4 regions of the Desulfitobacterium sp. LBE genome follow, and region 1 is predicted to be linked to each of the others. Evidence: riboswitches for the same ligand, from Rfam matches in the RefSeq annotation. Region 1 holds a riboswitch; each other region holds the start of a gene.

Region 1 (4,396 bases):
ACTGTAAATAGACAGCAAAAACCATTAAAAAGAGTAAGCCCAGCCAAAAAAGCGGTGTGGATGCCAATATCAAACAAAACGTTTTAATAAAGCGGTCGATCCACTTCCCCTTATTCACGGCAGCGATAATGCCCAAAGTAAACCCCAGCACCCCGGACAACACCCAGGCTACTCCCATCAAGGCCAGCGACGCCCGGAAACGCTCGCCGATAACCTTCGCGACAGGCTGGCGATAAGTGATAGATTCGCCCATGTCACCCTGAAGGACATGGGTTATCCAGATGCCATAGCGCTCTACAGGCGATTTGTTAAGACCCCAATGTTCAGCGATATTCGCCCTTTGCTCTTCGGAGACGTGGGCATCACCCAAATAAGCGTCGATCGGATCAATCGGCGACAGCGCAATAAGCATGAAGCTGATTAGACTCACGGCCCCAAGCAGAGTCAGCATCCGTACTAAAGTACTGCTGAAATAGCGCCCCAATCCTTTATATACCGTGGTACTCATACTACCAGGACCACTCATTCATATTTTCTACAATGGAAATCCCCTGCCCCCGGGTTGGCAATTTCTGCAAAGAGAGGATCTTCAGCCCTTCTTTGACAAGATAAGTGACTTCCGGACGAACGATCCACAAGTACGGAATATCCTTTTGCGCAAGAGCCTGGCCTTCCTGCCAGTATTTATTTGCCTCGTCAGAGTTCGTTGCCGCAAGGGCTTTTTGGATAACCGCATCAACCTCCGGATTGGTATAAGAAGCCGGGTTGCCGATAACCGCTACACCAATTTGCGAAGAATCATAATAACGATAGAATTCTATGGGATTAGGCTGACCAAAGACCCAGCAAGTCGGTAAATTCCTCGCTTCCCGGCATTCCGACCAAGGTGCGGATTTGGGGATAATCTGTATTCCCAGCTTTTTCACATCTTCTGCCAGAGCAACGACCGTATTATAACGCGCCAGATCATTGCTTCGTCCTGTTATCACGATTTCCGCCTTAATATTATTTTTCTCCCGGATGCCGTCCCCGTCAGTATCTTTCCAGCCGGCATCTTCCAAGATCTTTTTCGCTTCTTCAACCTGGTTGTCTTTAAACATGTCGCCATTACTCCAGGGAAGTTCCTTCGCCGCTCCATAAGTAACTTGCCCAAATCCGTTCAAAGCGTTTTGGGTAATGAGCTGCCGGTTTATCCCAATGTTCAAGGCTTTGCGAATCGCCGGATCACTTGTGACATTATTGCCTACTTTTTGCCCTGAAGGGTCGGTCGTTTCCGGAATCGTTGGCAGGTTAATGGTAAAAGCATCCATGGCGGACATTCTATATAGTTTCATTCCGTCAACCGGCGTGCTGGCAAATTCAGATTCGACAAGCACCAAGTCCAACTGCCCTGATTTCGCTGCCGCCAGAGCCGCATCTTCATCCAATTTTAAGATGGTTACTTTCTTAAACTTCGGTATTGGGCCGTAATAATGTTCATTCGGTACCAGGATCAACTTCTGATCAACTGCAAATTCGGCAACTTTCCAGGCACCGGAGCCCATCGGATGATCCCCATAGTTTTCATTATAGAGATGCTTGGGGACAATTCCCACCTCGCTTAGATTAAAGACAAACGTAGACCAGGGGGCTTTTAAGCGGAAAACAACAGTACTTTCGTCTAAGGCTTCAACTGAATCTAGCATGGTCAGATCCGCAGCGGAAGCTTTACTTTTGGTTGTTTCAAAAGTAAAGACCACATCTTCCGAAGTTAAGGGATGGCCATCAACAAATTTTGCATCATTGCGGATCTTAAAGGTGTACGTTAATCCATCGGTACTGACATCATAAGAGGTAGCCAAATCATTGACCAATTGGTTATTTTCTTTGACTTGCAACAAGTGACTGTGAAATATATCCGGCGCCCATACGCCATAGCCTGTGGTCGGATCAAAACCGCCCGCTACTAAATTGACCCCAGCCGAAATAGTAATCTCGTCTTTTATGACATTTTCTGTGATATTTTTTCCGCCGTTAGAAGCAGAACAGCCCACCATCAGCATTAGTCCGGCGAGCAACAGCAATAATACTATTTTTCTCATATGGCCTTCTCCTTTTATTCTTGATTTTAATAGCATGTTATATCAACTGGAATATGGATATTTCGCTATCCATTTTCACCTCCTTATGGCGAAAGAGTCTCCCCAATAATAAATCTCCCTGCAATGATGCAGGGAGAACTTACCTTGAACAAGCCTAAAAAAGCCTTACTAGTGTACTTAATCAGCTTTCTAAAAGGCAGGTCTTCTGGCTCTCGTGTCATCCTCCTCCCACGCCTTCCCATCTCTAAAAAAGACAGTGACATTCTGGGGATTCGTCTCCGATTACAGCGGCGGATCCGCACCGGACTTATACCGGTTTCCCTATTCTCCCTATGGGCACCTTAAGCTATGTATTCGGTTTTAAAGCAAACAAAACCCATTTTCGCTAAGAAAATGGGTTAAAGCACAAGTGCAACCGTCATATCCCTTTTTCCGCGAAAGGCGTAGACAACCAGTATTAGGCAGGTTTCCTGACTTGCGGGTCTTTGCTTTCTTTCTCCTTCCCGGATAAAACCAGTGGTTATAAAAGAAGCTCTCCGCATACAGTGGCGCGACCGTCCAGGAATTTCACCTGGTTCCCTATTATCCTCCGATAAATCAGAGGCACCTAAAAACTGAATATTTAATTCACTTATATTGTTTATAACATATATTATGACAATTAACAACCCAAAGATCACTCGAGATTCAAACGCTTCTTCAAAATAGTATTGGTGATGGCGAAGTAAGCAGCCGTGATCAGTGCCGACTCAATCAGTATGAAGGCAATGAAAAGGTGGATCTCCGTGTGCATAGTGAGAAAATTCCCCGGGGTAATATTCCAGGCATTGCCATGCCCTATTATAAAACCAATCCCCATGCTGATCATTTGGGTTAAGGTATTGAGTCCGATAAAGGCAGCAAAGGAGGCCAGAATACGGTGCTGATTAAACAGGTGGCCAACAGCAATCGAGGCGTAGAGGATTAAAATGGCCGATGCCAAAATGAGGAAGATCCCGATCACAGCCTCGACGGAATACAAATAAACCGATGTGCCCAGATAACCCCATAATGTGCCAAAGAGTTGGGTCAGCTCCCTCATAATGTGCTCCCAGTCCCCTGCTTTTAAAGCGATGAGTATGATGGAGAGCATGGCCACGAAGAAACTGATCACTAACCAAAACATGGAGATCAGCATCTTACAGACAATGTGCTGCCAGGGTTTGACAGGGAGAGTGAACATCAGGTAGCCTTCTTCAGAGAGAAGATTCTTATAGAAACGCTGAATCGTCATAATCAAGGTCATAACAAAGATACCGGCCATGATAAAAATATAAACAGCCATACTGATGACCGCCGGAGCCTGCCAGTGGTGGCTGGAACTTACTCCCAGCATGAAGCGGTTAATCAGGGCGAAAACCAATAAAGCCAGGTATAAGGGCAGGAAAACTCTTCCTGTGGCTTTCAACTCATATTTCATCAACTTACTTAGCATTTGAACACCTCCCGGAATAAGGCATCGACGGATTTACCTTTTTCACTGCGGATTTCATCCACTGTGGAGGTCAAGACAACTTGACCTTGATTGATAAAGACAACATAATCGAGGATATTTTCAATTTCAGAGATAAGGTGGGTGGAGATGAGAACAGTTCCCTTTTCATTGTAGTTGCTGAGAATGGTTTTCAGGATATAATCCCGGGCTGCCGGGTCCACTCCGCCGATAGGCTCATCTAAGAGGTAAAGATCCGCTTCACGGCTCATGACCAGGATGAGCTGAACTTTTTCTTTGGTGCCCTTGGACATGGTCTTAAGTCTGTCATGAGGATTGATGTTGAGGTTTTTCAGCATCTCGAAGGCCTTTTCCGGCTTGAAATCCTCATAAAAGTCCTGGAAGAACTCAATGATTTCGTGAACTTTCATCCAATCATTGAGGTAAGTTTTTTCCGGGAGATAGGAGATTATTTTCTTGGTCCCGATACCCGGCTTTTGGCCATCGATCAGAATCTCGCCCCCGCTTGGGGTGAGCAGCTCATTGGCCAGTTTGATCAGGGTGCTTTTCCCGCTGCCGTTAGGTCCTAAAAGGCCCACGATCTGACCCCGTTCCAAAGTTAAGTTAATCGTGTTCAGGGCCACCTTGGTGCCGTATTTCTTGGTCAGCCCCTTGCATTCCAGGATTGGGTTCATTTCTTCATCTCCTCTGCCATAGTGTTGATGATGGTTAGGATCTCTTTTTGTTCAAAGCCCATCATTTTCATTTTTTCCAGAAATTCAGCAATTTGTTCTTTGGCTACTTGGGTTTTGGCCATCTCTACCATATGCGCATCCTCCGTTAC
Region 2 (4,396 bases), 4.1 Mb from region 1:
TGGGTGGGCTTAAGCAAGCCATTGATGTGTTTGGCTAAAGTGGTTTTTCCGGCTCCGTTGGAGCCTGCCAGAGCCACAAATTCTCCTTTTTCAATGGTCAGATCGATTCCCTGCACGCCTATTTGTCCCGATTCAAATCGGTGCACAAGCTGCTTAATTTGAATCAAGGCTGAATTCGGCGGTCTCTTCTCTGCTTCCTTTTCTTGATGGACTTTGCCTCTTGCCGGCGGCGCAATCAGCGGGGCCACTCTGTTGTGTAGGGCTGGCTCCCCTATTAATTTGCGGATCAGGGATTCGGCCTCGGCAACATCCAAAGGAATGTCCTGGCCTTCAATCCATCCTCTTTGGCAAAAACTCCAGCCTAATAAGCTGACCGGCAAGGGCTTGATCCCGAATTCCTGCAAAAGAGGGATATTGCGAAAAAGCTGTTCCGGCGCCCCTTGCCAGGCAATTTTCCCGTGCTTAAGCACGATAACTTCGTGGGCTCTATGCAGGATTTCTTCACTGGAATGTTCAACGACCAGAATCGTCCGCTCTCTTTCACGACAGAGATCATCCAAGGTGCGATAGACCTGGAACCGTCCTTCCGGATCCAGTTCAGAAGCCGGTTCATCCATGACCAATAGTTCCGGTTCCAGGGCCAGCACCCCGGCGATCACCAGCCGTTGTTTTTCTCCGCCGGACAGCTCTGCCGTAGAGCGCTGATCATAGCCATTCAGCCGGACCTTGGCCAAGGCTTGGGCAACCCTTTGCTGAATCTCCGCCAAGGGTATGCCGAAATTGCGGGGACCAAAAGCCACGTCCTCTGCCACGGTTCGCCCGACGATCTGACTTTCTGCATCCTGAAGCACCAGCCCTACTTGTTTAGCCAGGTCCTGCACCCGGACCTCACCTGTGTCTTTCCCTCCAATCCTGACCTCTCCCTGCAGCTCTCCTTGCAGAAACTGGGGAATCAATCCATTCAGACACAAACTTAAGGTTGTTTTTCCCGCTCCTGTGGGACCCATCAAGGCGATGAATTTTCCTTTGGCCACTGTCAGGCTGATTTGTTTTAAACTCTCTTCTTCAGCTCTTGGATAACGATAAGAAACATCTCTTAATTCAATCACTCTCTCCACCCCAGCACTCCTCTAGATCAACCGGCTTCCTTTAAGCGCTTTATAGGCTAAGGCCGATACGGCAACATTCAAGACCGACCCTAATAACAGAAAGGGCATTAACCCTAAGACTGCACCCATACCACCCATGGGGAATACGGAAAAGGCCGCCACCACACCATTGAGGAGGGATGTAATAATCACGGCAGGAATTAAACCGATTTTCTTATTGACCAGGCGATAGATCAAGGCAAAGACAGCCATTTCGATGGCGATGACCAAATGCATAGGAATTCCCAGGGGAAAACCGACCACCGCCGAGGTGAGCAGATGACCTATGGCAATCACAAGACAGCCTTCTATGCTGCCAAAAGCCAAAGCGCTGAAAAAACCCGGAGCAGAATCCAGGGCCACTGTCCCCAGCGGGCTGGGAATTTTGATCAAGGCGCCTACCGCACTCAAGGCAAGAAAGACTGCCATGATGGCAATCCGTCTGATATTCTGGGCTGATTTGGGGACCGTTGTTTTCTTTGCAGGTTCAATCATTGTTATTCTCTCCTTTATTTCTTCTTTTCTTTTTGTTTCGTTTCGTTTAATTTAGTTTCATTTTGTTTAAATTTAAATGCTGCATTAATATTCTTCCTGGAGCTTAGTCTTTATTTCCTGTCCTGTTTGGAAGGCCTCCACCTCCGCCTCCATCTCCTCCAGCCTGCCGATCTTATGGATGGGCAGCTTGCCGAAAGCCCCTAATTCAATATCCTCTGCTGCCGTATAAATGAGGCAAGTAGAAGGTCCTGCCGATTTATTGAGATCAAGTTCACATTGGGTATCTTCTCTGAATCGGGCACCGACAGCTTGGGCAAGGGCTTCGGCTTCACCCCGTATCCCTTGGGAGCCTATGGGAATAATGTCATACACCCCAGGAATATTAAGCAATTGAATAAGATGTATCCCCTGCAGAATATCCGGATCTTCCGGGTCAGCCGCCTCAGTTCCCACTTTGGGGAGCCCCAGACAAAACAGGCTGTTGCCCGGCCTGGCTCTGCCAATGCGAAGTTTATCCTGATCGCAAAGCCCTATGACCGTAATGCCTAAGCCGGTTTGTTCTGTGGGCATATTCTTTTCCGTGCTGACGGCCGCAGGCAGGGAGAGCAGATTCATAGCCTTTAGCTCTTCTCTCACCCCCTTCATTATTTCTTCCCCTGCGGGTATGGGTTCATTGGCAATGGCAATGCTGAGCATCTGGGGAACTGCTCCCACCGCCAGCACTTCCAATAAAGCTACCCGGGCCGTCATCCTGCCGGTTACCCTCCAGGGAACTTTGACTGCATCCAGCTCTTTCTCACCAATAGCACCGCATGAATCGCAGGCTGCGACAAGATATTGAGCATCATTCAGGGCAACCACCTCAACATCTCTTCCCTGATATCCCAAGGCCTTCAACTCTCCTCTCCAATAATTTTTATAAAAATAAAAAGTCCATAGCCACCTCGCTTCTCCTTGCAGACAAAGCAAAATGACCATGAACTTTACCAAACTTCATGTGTCCCCAGATCCAGGCAGGTCTCCTGACTTCGAGTCATTGTCTCCTTGCTGCCTTCCCAGTTACCCAGTGGCATTCAGCGCTGAGACTCCTCTTTACAGTGGCGGGTCCGTCCGGGAATTGCACCCGGTTCCCTATTCTCCCTTCTTGACGAAGGGCACCTGAAATCCTTAAATTGTTAAAACCTACTAAATTCAGTTTAGCCAAAACCAGAATAATGTCAAGTCAAAAATTCGTCCTATTGCCAAAGTAAGGGGTTGTTCTATCTTCTAAACTAATCAAGGCCGGAGGATTGTTCCTATTGAAACAATCCTCCGGCCTGATCCATCTGCTTTTGAAATTTATAATTTATAGGCCTGCTTGCTCCCGCAAAGCAGAGGCTTTATCGGTCTTTTCCCATGGCAGGTCCAGATCGGTGCGGCCAAAGTGTCCGTAAGCAGCCGTTTGGCGGTAGATGGGACGGCGCAGATTCAGAGTCTTAATGATCCCTGCCGGACGGAGGTCAAAATTATTTTTGACCAGTTCGCCGATTTTTTCCTCGTCAATTTTGGCGGTTCCGAAGGTTTCCACCAGGACGGATACGGGCTGGGCTACCCCGATGGCATAAGCCAGCTGGATTTCACAGCGCTCAGCCAAACCGGCAGCCACTACGTTTTTAGCCACATAACGGGCGGCATAGGCGGCAGAACGGTCGACCTTTGTGGGGTCCTTGCCGGAGAAGGCTCCTCCCCCATGGCGGGCCATGCCGCCATAAGTATCAACGATGATCTTGCGGCCGGTTAAACCGGCATCCCCTTGGGGACCGCCGATGACAAAACGGCCTGTGGGGTTAATAAAATAACGGGTGCTCTCATCCAGCAATTCCGATGGGACCACGGGAAAGACCACATGTTCCAGGAGATCCCGGCGAATCCGCTCCTGAGTTGCTTCCGGATGATGCTGAGTGGAGATCACGATGGTATCGATACGGACAGGGCGATTATCCTCATACTCTACCGTCACCTGAGTCTTGCCGTCGGGACGGAGGTAATCCAGGATATCCGACTTGCGGACTTCACTGAGGCGGCGGGCCAGGCGATGGGCCAGATCAATGGCCAGGGGCATATAGCTTTCCGTTTCGTTGGTGGCGTAGCCGAACATCATCCCTTGGTCGCCGGCGCCAATGGCTTCGATCTCTTCCTCGCTCATCTCGCCGTTTTTGGCTTCCAGAGCTCTATCCACTCCCAAAGCAATGTCGGCGGATTGCTCCCCGATGGAGGTGAGCACGGCACAGGTATCGGCATCAAAGCCATATTTGGCCCGGGTATAGCCGATTTCACGGATGGTTTGTCTTACTGTGCTGGGAATATCCACATAACAATTAGTCGTAATTTCACCGCTGACTAACACCAGGCCGGTGGTCACCGAGGTCTCACAAGCGACCCGGGCATTGGGATCTTTAGCGAAGATAGCATCTAAGATGGCATCGGAAATCTGGTCGCAGATTTTATCGGGATGTCCTTCTGTGACCGATTCGGAGGTAAACAGTTTTTTTGCCAATGAAGTCACTCCTTTTCACTAAGGCGCTCAGCAATCTCCTGAACCAGCCGCCGAGCTACGTCTAATTTGTTCATTTGGGGCAGATCGATTTTCTTCCCATCCGGGAAAAGCAGGCTCACGATATTCGTAGGGCTGCCAAATCCCGCTCCGGGCTGGGTTACGTCATTGGCCACCAGCATATCGACATTTTTGCGCTGCATCTTGGCTTGAGCATGCT
Region 3 (4,396 bases), 1.1 Mb from region 1:
TGTAAACATTTCCCCTGACGGTCAGATTTTTGATTTCCCCGCCGTTGGTATAGCCGAATAACCCCTGGTAGTTTGTTGTGTTTTTCGGGTTCGCTTTGCTGCCCAGTTGGTAAATGATAGTGTTGTTATGTCCGTCAAAGGTTCCCTTAAACTGGTTCTCCGTATTTTTCCCATAATCCCCGATCGGTGTCCAATCCGTTGTCACCGTAATGGCGGACCCGGTCGTCGGTGCCAGGTCGATGACCTTGCCGGAAAAAGAATCCTGAGCAATCGATGACTCGCCATTTTTGGCCGTACCGTTAACGATATTAGCCAGGCCCACCAGCTGCGCTTCCGTACTGATGGTATAGGAGGAATCGCCAGCGTTGTACCAGTCATATTCAGCCGTCACTTGTCCCCAAAACCGGTATGTGAGCGCTACGTTGTGGTCCTGAAGCACGGCTGTGTACTGCTTGGTTGCGCTGTCATAGCCTGACACCGTTTCAGCAGGAGCGAAGACCACCTCATCCTCAGCAGCGGCACCTTCTTTGCTCACTGCCAGTTTGATGGAACTGCCGGCCCCGCCGCCGCCCGGCAGATAGGTGTATTTATCGCTGCCGTCACCGTCAAATATCCTATAGTTGTCACTCACCTGGGGTGCGACAAAACTTACCGTCCCTTGCTCATAAGGCGTTACCGGCTGCACCAGGGTCAGCTTATAAACGGAGTTCGTCCCAAAGACAGGATAGCCGTTATCCCCCTGGGTCCAGATTTTGTGATGCGGCATTGTGTCGCCGCCCTCCAGAAGATAGGCAACCTCTCCATATTTAAATGCCTCTTCGCTCTTAGCCTGTTCACTGTCATCCTCATCGTCATGGGTCAGATAAAAGCTATTAATTATTCCTGCTGTGCCGCTGCATAAGGGAGGAATCCTTTCCTCCGCCGCGCCTTTCCAATATGAAAAGCTGTTCGCGATCGATACCTTTTCTCCAGCGCCCCCTGCCAGACTGCCTGTTGTATCGGCTTTACCTTGAACCTTCGCCAAATTAGCACAGTTCCGAATAACCCCTGTTTCAATACTATCTCCAGCAGATACTCTTCCGGCAATACCGCCGGTATTACCATTTCCCATCACTGTCGCTTTGTTTATACACTGATCCAGCTCACCTCCGGCGAGAAAGCCGATGATGCCTCCCACATAATCGCCGCCGGTCACTGTTCCCTCTACCGTTACTTTTTTAATTATGGCATCTTTGGCATAGCCAAAGAGCCCCTGATAATCCTCACCAGCTTTGTCAATTGCAAGACCGCTGATCCTATGTCCATCGCCATCAAAGGTCCCGCTAAAAGGATTCTCCTCCATCCCGATGGGAATCCATTCCTCCACACCCTGCAAAGTTATATCCTCAGCCAATTTAATCGTCTTTCCGGTAAAGCTGATCGCGCTCGGAGTCGAACTTGTCGCAAAGCTCATCGCACTGGGAGTCGTACTTGCGCCAGAATCTATCGCACCCGGAGTTGTATTTACCGCGAAGCCCATCGCCCCAGATGTAGTACTTTCAGCGAAGCCTATGGCACCAGGTGTCGTTCCTCCGGCGACGCTCATCCCGCTTAAGACCCCTCTTCCCTCTGCTCCTGCCGTACCGTTAACCAACTGCGCCAAGTAGCGAAGTTCCGCTTCATTTTTTATAGTGAATGTTTCGGCATCCGGATCATTAAGATACCAGGAAGTAATCCCATCATCCTCGGCCTCTGTCCCATCCCCCATCAAAAACACCGGCTCAGAAGCTATCTCCTCTACTGCCGTCCTTTCCTCCGCCATAACTTCCACAGGTCCCGCACCGGACAGATCATCCCCATAGACAAAGCCGCTCATCGGCTGCAACACCAGAACAAAGCATAATAGCATACTTAAAAAAGAATAAATCCATCTCTTTTCCCTTTTCACTTAAATCTCCTCCCCAAATATGCCGCTGAAAAGTTATTCGGAAATGATATACATCCTGCCGGTTTTCGGATCTTCATACACCATGCCTTTGGAAGTGAATCCCTCGGCAAAGGAACCATCCTTAACGGCTTCTTCCAGGTCTTCAACCTCCACCAGATCGTCGGTGGAGATCACATCCTTCACCTGGCTCAAATCCACACCCCAATAGATAACAATGGACAGCATCAGACCGCAGGCAAAGACCAGCATGGCATCGACGAGATTGACAATACCGTCCAGGGGATTGATTTCTTCCCTATATAACCGTGATCTGCGCCCGCCCCTTAGGGCTCTGTTCCTGAGCATGGGCAGCCACCTCCTCCAGAACGCATTCCATGATCAGCTCAAAGTTGGTCAGGTAATCGTCATACCAGCGTTTGCGGATGTTGGATATCACATAGCTGACCGCGGCTGAACTGACACCGGCAATGGCCGTATCGAAAGCAATCGCCAGGGAAGCGGATAGGGTGGCCGTATCCCCCATTCCCAAAGCCACGATTCCGGGACCCAGGGGAATCAAAGTACCGAGCAGTCCGAACATAGGACCCAGCTTCGCCACCAGATCGGTAACCGCCGTCGTCCTTTCGTACTTACCCTCTTCCGTGGCCAGAAGTCTCTGGGCCGTGGCGATCAATGAGGGGTGCGGTAAGTTTTTTGACTCTATCACCAACTGCTGGAGAGCCTCCCGCTGCCGGCGGATCAGCCCGCTGCCCTCTATGGTCTTGCGCAAGCCTTCCGGACCGGCTCCGTGAATTTCCTTAATGAGGGTATAGATATCGACTTTCATCCGGCGTCTTTCCATAAACAGTTCCACCAGCAAGTCCCCTACCTGCCACACAGAGGTTATAATCAGAGCAACCAAGACGATCAGACAGGGCACCAGAATTCCCTGCCCGATTAAGTGCAATGTTTCGCTAAGCCAATGTTCCATCTTCTTTTATCTCCTGTCTCTTCTTAAAATGAAAAGGAGCCGATACATCCGGCTCCGAAAATAAATGACTTAGCTGTTAAAATGACTCTTCCTCATTCAACAGCAAAGCTGCTCACATACTTCCCCCCCGAAAGATTCGTGATTTTTGAACAGGGCAAGTCTCCTGACTCGAAATCATCCTCATCCCTTGCCTTCCCGGCTCCAGCCAGTGGATCTTTTAAGGGACTCGTCCTTCATACAGTAGCGGGGCTGTTCCGGCTTCCCACCGGATTCCTTATTAATGCATCTGCAACCCTATTCAGTATTCAATTTTTGCATCCATATTAAGATTTTTCTTCGTTACATCCCTCCAAGGCCTGTCCACTTTGAACTCATTTTTGTGACAGGTTTTTTTATAATGTAAAGTAAAAAAGAGCCTGCTTTCGGCTCCGGTAAACATCATGCAACAAACAAAGATGTATGATACATCCTGACTTAGACTTGTCACATATGTTTCCCTCCGAAAACTTGTGAGTCATCTTATCCCTTATCTTTATATCAATTATCCATTCTCTTTGATCTTTTTCACGGGAATATAAATATTGGCAACGGCACTCATGCTGTCCATCCCGCCATTCTCATTCGTGTAGAACTCAAAGGCCAGCTTTTCCTGGTCAAAAATATAATCGCTTTCTTCAAACCATTCCTCAAAAATATATTCCCAGGTCTTTTGAACCTCTTGGCCAAAAGCAAATCTGTCATGGGCCAAATCCGCCGGACAGGTGGTGAACACTGCGTAATCGGCCCCGGGAACCTCCAGAGTGACCATTCCCCGGGGAACGTAAGCAAAATCCTCCACCACAGGCCCAAAAAAATAATTTAAATTGTCGCTTTCCTGGTCGGGTTGAAACCACAGGCCAATTTCATCGGCGATCTCCCCTTTGGCCAATTTGGCATAATCCTCTTTGCTGACGGAAGAAAAATCGGCATGGAGCCAGTAGGCTCCCAAATCGGAGACTTTTGATTCCCTGCTCTTGCGTTCATCCTGAGGGGATATAGAATATCCCACCGCTTTGAAGCCTTCCTTCCGCGCCATCTTTACCTGCATGCCCATTCTTCCTTTCTCTGCATGCTCATTGTGCTGAAGCAGCATTTTTTTATGGGCCCGGGCACTCATGCCAAATTCTTTTTGAAACGCTTTGGCAAAACCCGCAGACGTCTCAAAACCGGACTTTAAAGCGATTTCGGTGATCCGCCCTCCCTGTCCCAGGGCTTCCCGCGCCCGCTGCAAGCGCCGGCGCCGCAGGTATTCGCCAATCGACAGGCTGTTGCAGATGCGAAACACATGGCAGAAGTGATAAAAGGAATATCCTAAGAATTCCGCCAAATCCTGCGCTGTAATGTTCTCATCGAGATGGGCCTCGATATAATCGCGGCAGCGCTCCATATCCCTCTTATAAGGCATACTTATGCCTCCTTGTCTCTTCAGTATAGCAGGTTAAGATATAAAAACTTTTCCA
Region 4 (4,396 bases), 2.3 Mb from region 1:
GGCCCCAACCGCATCGGCCAGGGCATCGAATTTGACTACTGCTGCGTTCACGCCGCTTTTGCCTTAAAAAACCTGGGCTATGAAACCATCATGATCAACTGCAACCCCGAGACCGTATCCACCGATTATGACACCTCGGATAAGCTATATTTCGAGCCCCTGACTGTGGAGGATGTCTTAAGCATCTATGAAAAAGAACGCCCCATCGGCGCCATCGTCCAATTCGGAGGCCAGACACCCCTGAATATCGCCGCCCAGCTCCAGGAGGCGGGAGTAAGAATTCTCGGTACCGTACCGGAAGTCATCGACCAGGCTGAGGATCGGGATCAGTTCCGCAAAATGATGGAGAAACTGGCTATCCCCATGCCCCAGGCAGGTATGGCCAGCACTCTGGAGGAAGCTTTGGCAGCGGCGGAGATGATCGGTTATCCCGTCATGGTTCGTCCCTCCTATGTCCTGGGAGGCCGGGGCATGGAAATTGTCTTTGATGAAGAACAGCTGCGGGAATATGTGGCCGCCGCCGTGGACATCACCCCGGAACGCCCCATTCTTATCGATAAATTCCTGGAGAATGCCATCGAAGCAGAAGCCGATGCCGTCTCAGACGGTACTCATGCCTTCGTCCCTGCCGTTATGGAGCACATCGAGCTGGCGGGGATCCATTCCGGAGACAGTGCCTGCGTCATTCCTCCCCTGACCATTGCCGACCGCCATTTGCGCACCATTATCGATTATACCCAGCGGATTGCCCAGGAACTCCATGTGGTAGGGCTTATGAATATCCAGTACGCCATCGCCGAGGATAAGGTCTACGTCTTAGAGGCCAATCCCAGAGCTTCCCGCACCGTACCCCTGGTCTCCAAAATCTGCAACACCCCCATGGCCAGGCTGGCCACGGAGTTGATACTGGCTGATTATACCGGGCAAAAGAACGATATCGCAACCAACTTCAAGCCTGCTCAGATCTCCCATTACGGCGTCAAAGAAGCGGTCTTCCCCTTTGACAAATTCCCTGAAGTAGATCCCGTCCTCGGCCCGGAAATGCGTTCCACCGGAGAGGTTTTGGGCATGGCCAATTCCTTCGGCCTGGCCTATTTCAAGGCTCAGGAAGCAACCCACTCCTCCCTGCCCTTCAGCGGAACCGTCCTTATGAGCATTGCCGAACAGGACCGCTCTTCAGGGGTCATCGAAATCGCCCAGGAATTCCTCAAGCTGGGCTTTAAGATCAAAGCCACTCAGGGGACCCGGAAATTCCTTCAGGATCATAGCATTGACGCCGAATTCATCCATAAAATTGAGGAAGGCCGTCCCAATATCACTGATGGTATTATGAACGGCGAGATCCAATTGGTCATTAACACCCCCATCGGCAAACGCAGCCTCAAAGATGATTCCTACATCCGCAAGACCGCCATTAAGTATAAGATCCCTTATATCACCACCACCCCGGCCGCCTTAGCCAGCGCCAAAGGAATTGCCGCATCTCAGGAGGCGGCAGCCAATAAAACCGTGGTTAAATCCCTGCAGGAATATCATGGTGAGATAATGTAATTTCGGTAATATAATTCAGATCATATAATTTGGCTCATGTAATTAGATAATGTGATTTAGATCGTTGACAGTCCCCTTGCTTTTAAGATATGATTTTATCAGTCTTAGCTCAACTGGTTTTCGGTTGCACACCCCTATATATAGTGTTTTTTTATAAACTTTCATCTATATATGGTGTTCAACGAGATTTTGATGTATAATGAGACTGGTTCATTAATAAGGAATCTCATAGGTGACTGTACAACCACAGTTGAAAAGGGAAGCCGGTTAGAGGCCGGCACGGTCCCGCCGCTGTAAGGGAAATATACTTCTTGGCATTACCACTGAAAGGGTTTCGGGAAGGTAAGAAGTATAGATGATCCTAAGTCAGAAGACCTGCCTATGTGTATACCACCAACTCTACGGAGGATAGAGTATGTTGGGCTGCTAACGGCATGTTGTTTTTAGCTTCTCGGCATCTCTGTCGGGAAGTTTTTGTTTCGGATGTCATCATGAGTCCCTGAACGATGATAAGAGATCAGATTGAGAAAAGAGGTAGATTGTATTTGATTACTAAGATTCGCAAGCGCGACGGACGGGAAGCTCCTTTTAACATTGAAAAAATAGCCAACGCTATCTTTAAGGCAGCCAGTGCCACAGGAGGCAAGGACTATCAATCCTCTCTCCTTCTTGCGGAAGAAGTGGTCAACTACCTTGAGGTTAACCTACATAAAAAAGTCCCCTCTGTGGAAGAAATTCAGGATGCTGTGGAAAAGATCCTGATCGAAAGAGGCCACGCCCGCACAGCCAAGGAATTCATTCTCTATCGGGCGGAACGGACCCGTGTCCGGGAAATGGATACCCGGCTTATGAAGGTCTATGAGGAGCTGACTTTTAAAGAAGCCAAAGATAATGATATGAAGCGGGAAAATGCCAACATTGACGGAGATACCGCCATGGGCACCATGCTGCGCTACGGCTCCGAAGGAGCTAAACAGTTTAATGAGATGTTTGTCTTAAAGCCCGAACACTCCAAAGCCCACAAAGAAGGAGATATTCACATCCATGATATGGATTTTCTCACCCTCACCACTACCTGCTGCCAGATCGATATTATTAAACTTTTCAAAGAAGGCTTTGGGACCGGCCACGGCTTCTTAAGAGAACCCAATGATATCCAGAGCTACAGTGCTTTGGCTTGTATCGCTATTCAGTCCAACCAAAACGATCAACACGGCGGCCAAAGCATTCCTAATTTTGATTACGGTATGGCGCCGGGAGTAGCCAAAACCTATATTAAGCTTTATAGACAGAACCTGCTTAAAGCCTGCGAGCTTTTAATCCATCAGGATGTGGATCAGGAAGAGCTGGAAGCCCATCTCAAGGATGTATTCTCAGCCCTTGCCAACCAAGGGCATACACCTACCCTTTCCTCTGACCCGGATTATTTTGAGCAGGAAGCCGCACTGCTTCAAACCCTGCCTAATCTTAAGCTGGACATGCCTACCATCCGCAAAGCTCAGGAGTTTGCCGTCAAAAAAGCTCTTGCCGAGACGGATAAAAAAACCTATCAGGCTATGGAAGCTTTGGTCCATAACCTCAATACCATGCACAGCCGTGCCGGAGCCCAAATTCCCTTCAGCTCCCTCAATTACGGCACGGACACCACCCCGGAAGGCCGTATGGTGGTCAAAAACCTGCTCCTGGCCACCGAAGCAGGTCTGGGCAACGGCGAAACCCCCATCTTCCCTATCCATATCTTCAAAGTGAAAGAAGGGGTTAATTATAATCCCAGTGATCCTAACTACGATTTATTCCAGCTGGCTTGCCGGGTCAGTGCCAAAAGACTTTTCCCCAACTTCTCCTTTATTGATGCTCCCTTTAACCTGCAATACTATGTCCCCGGCAGGCCTGAGACGGAAATTGCCTACATGGGCTGCCGCACCAGGGTGATCGGCAATATTTACGACCCTTCCCGGGAAACCATCTTTGGACGGGGAAATCTCAGCTTCACCACCATTAACCTCCCCCGTCTTGCCATCAAAAGCCACCAAAGCCGCACCGAATTCTTCGCCATGCTGGATGAGAAAATCGACCTGGTTATCAATCAGCTCCTGGAACGTTTTGAAATTCAAGCCCGTAAAAAAGTCAAGAACTTCCCCTTCCTGATGGGACAGGGAATCTGGCTGGATTCCGACCAACTGGGCTGGGATGATGAAATTCGCGAAGTGCTGAAGCACGGCACCCTTTCCATGGGCTTTATCGGACTGGCTGAATGCCTTATGGTCTTAACCGGGCAGCATCACGGGGAATCGGAAGAGGCACGGGAGCTGGGACTGGAGATTGTTCAGCAACTGCGCCGGCGCATGGATGAAGCAGGACGGGAATACGGGCTGAATTTCTCTCTCTTGGCCACTCCTGCCGAGGGCCTCTCCGGCCGCTTCATCAAAATGGACCGGGAGCTTTTCGGCAGCATCCCCGGTATCACAGACAAAGAATACTACACCAACAGCTTCCATATCCCCGTCAGCTTCCCGATCAGCGCCTTTCACAAAATCACGATTGAAGCCCCCTACCATGAGCTGACCAACGCCGGCCATATCACTTATGTGGAGGTTGATGGCGATCCCACTCAAAACTTGGAGGCTTTTGAGAAAATTGTCCGTTGCATGAAAGAATCCGGCATCGGCTTCGGTGCTGTCAATCATCCTGTGGATCGGGATCCCGTCTGCGGATATACAGGAATCATCGGCAACGAATGCCCCCGCTGCGGCCGCGAAGAAAGCACTGCTCCCTTTGAGCGCATCCGCCGTATCACCGGCTATCTGGTGGGAACCTTGGATCGCTTTAACGACGCCAAAAAAGC

What was found. A riboswitch is a leader RNA that binds a small molecule or an ion and turns the genes downstream of it on or off. The one in region 1 is predicted to bind cobalamin.
Region 2: linked by a shared signal. The riboswitch ahead of DESLBE_RS23445 (AIR synthase related protein) and the one ahead of DESLBE_RS04125 (ABC transporter substrate-binding protein) in region 1 are both predicted to bind cobalamin.
Region 3: linked by a shared signal. The riboswitch ahead of DESLBE_RS09270 (MotA/TolQ/ExbB proton channel family protein) and the one ahead of DESLBE_RS04125 (ABC transporter substrate-binding protein) in region 1 are both predicted to bind cobalamin.
Region 4: linked by a shared signal. The riboswitch ahead of DESLBE_RS14830 (anaerobic ribonucleoside triphosphate reductase) and the one ahead of DESLBE_RS04125 (ABC transporter substrate-binding protein) in region 1 are both predicted to bind cobalamin.

What each region holds. Positions count from the first base shown of each region.
Region 1 covers NZ_VLKD01000001.1:827,039-831,434, forward strand. The annotation lists gene DESLBE_RS04120 (ABC transporter permease) at 1-508, opposite strand, end outside; gene DESLBE_RS04125 (ABC transporter substrate-binding protein) at 510-2,081, opposite strand; cobalamin riboswitch at 2,259-2,440, opposite strand; cobalamin riboswitch at 2,524-2,707, opposite strand; gene DESLBE_RS04130 (hypothetical protein) at 2,758-3,555, opposite strand; gene DESLBE_RS04135 (ABC transporter ATP-binding protein) at 3,549-4,247, opposite strand; gene DESLBE_RS04140 (GntR family transcriptional regulator) at 4,244-4,396, opposite strand, start outside.
Region 2 covers NZ_VLKD01000001.1:4,972,753-4,977,148, reverse strand. The annotation lists gene DESLBE_RS23455 (energy-coupling factor transporter ATPase) at 1-1,118, opposite strand, end outside; gene DESLBE_RS23450 (ECF transporter S component) at 1,131-1,643, opposite strand; gene DESLBE_RS23445 (AIR synthase related protein) at 1,728-2,540, opposite strand; cobalamin riboswitch at 2,638-2,820, opposite strand; gene metK (methionine adenosyltransferase) at 2,989-4,179, opposite strand; gene coaBC (bifunctional phosphopantothenoylcysteine decarboxylase/phosphopantothenate--cysteine ligase CoaBC) at 4,185-4,396, opposite strand, start outside.
Region 3 covers NZ_VLKD01000001.1:1,955,460-1,959,855, forward strand. The annotation lists gene DESLBE_RS09260 (InlB B-repeat-containing protein) at 1-1,927, opposite strand, end outside; gene DESLBE_RS09265 (DUF2149 domain-containing protein) at 1,961-2,272, opposite strand; gene DESLBE_RS09270 (MotA/TolQ/ExbB proton channel family protein) at 2,223-2,897, opposite strand; cobalamin riboswitch at 3,033-3,209, opposite strand; gene DESLBE_RS09275 (AraC family transcriptional regulator) at 3,439-4,341, opposite strand.
Region 4 covers NZ_VLKD01000001.1:3,124,184-3,128,579, forward strand. The annotation lists gene carB (carbamoyl-phosphate synthase large subunit) at 1-1,551, shown strand, start outside; cobalamin riboswitch at 1,765-1,949, shown strand; gene DESLBE_RS14830 (anaerobic ribonucleoside triphosphate reductase) at 2,097-4,396, shown strand, end outside.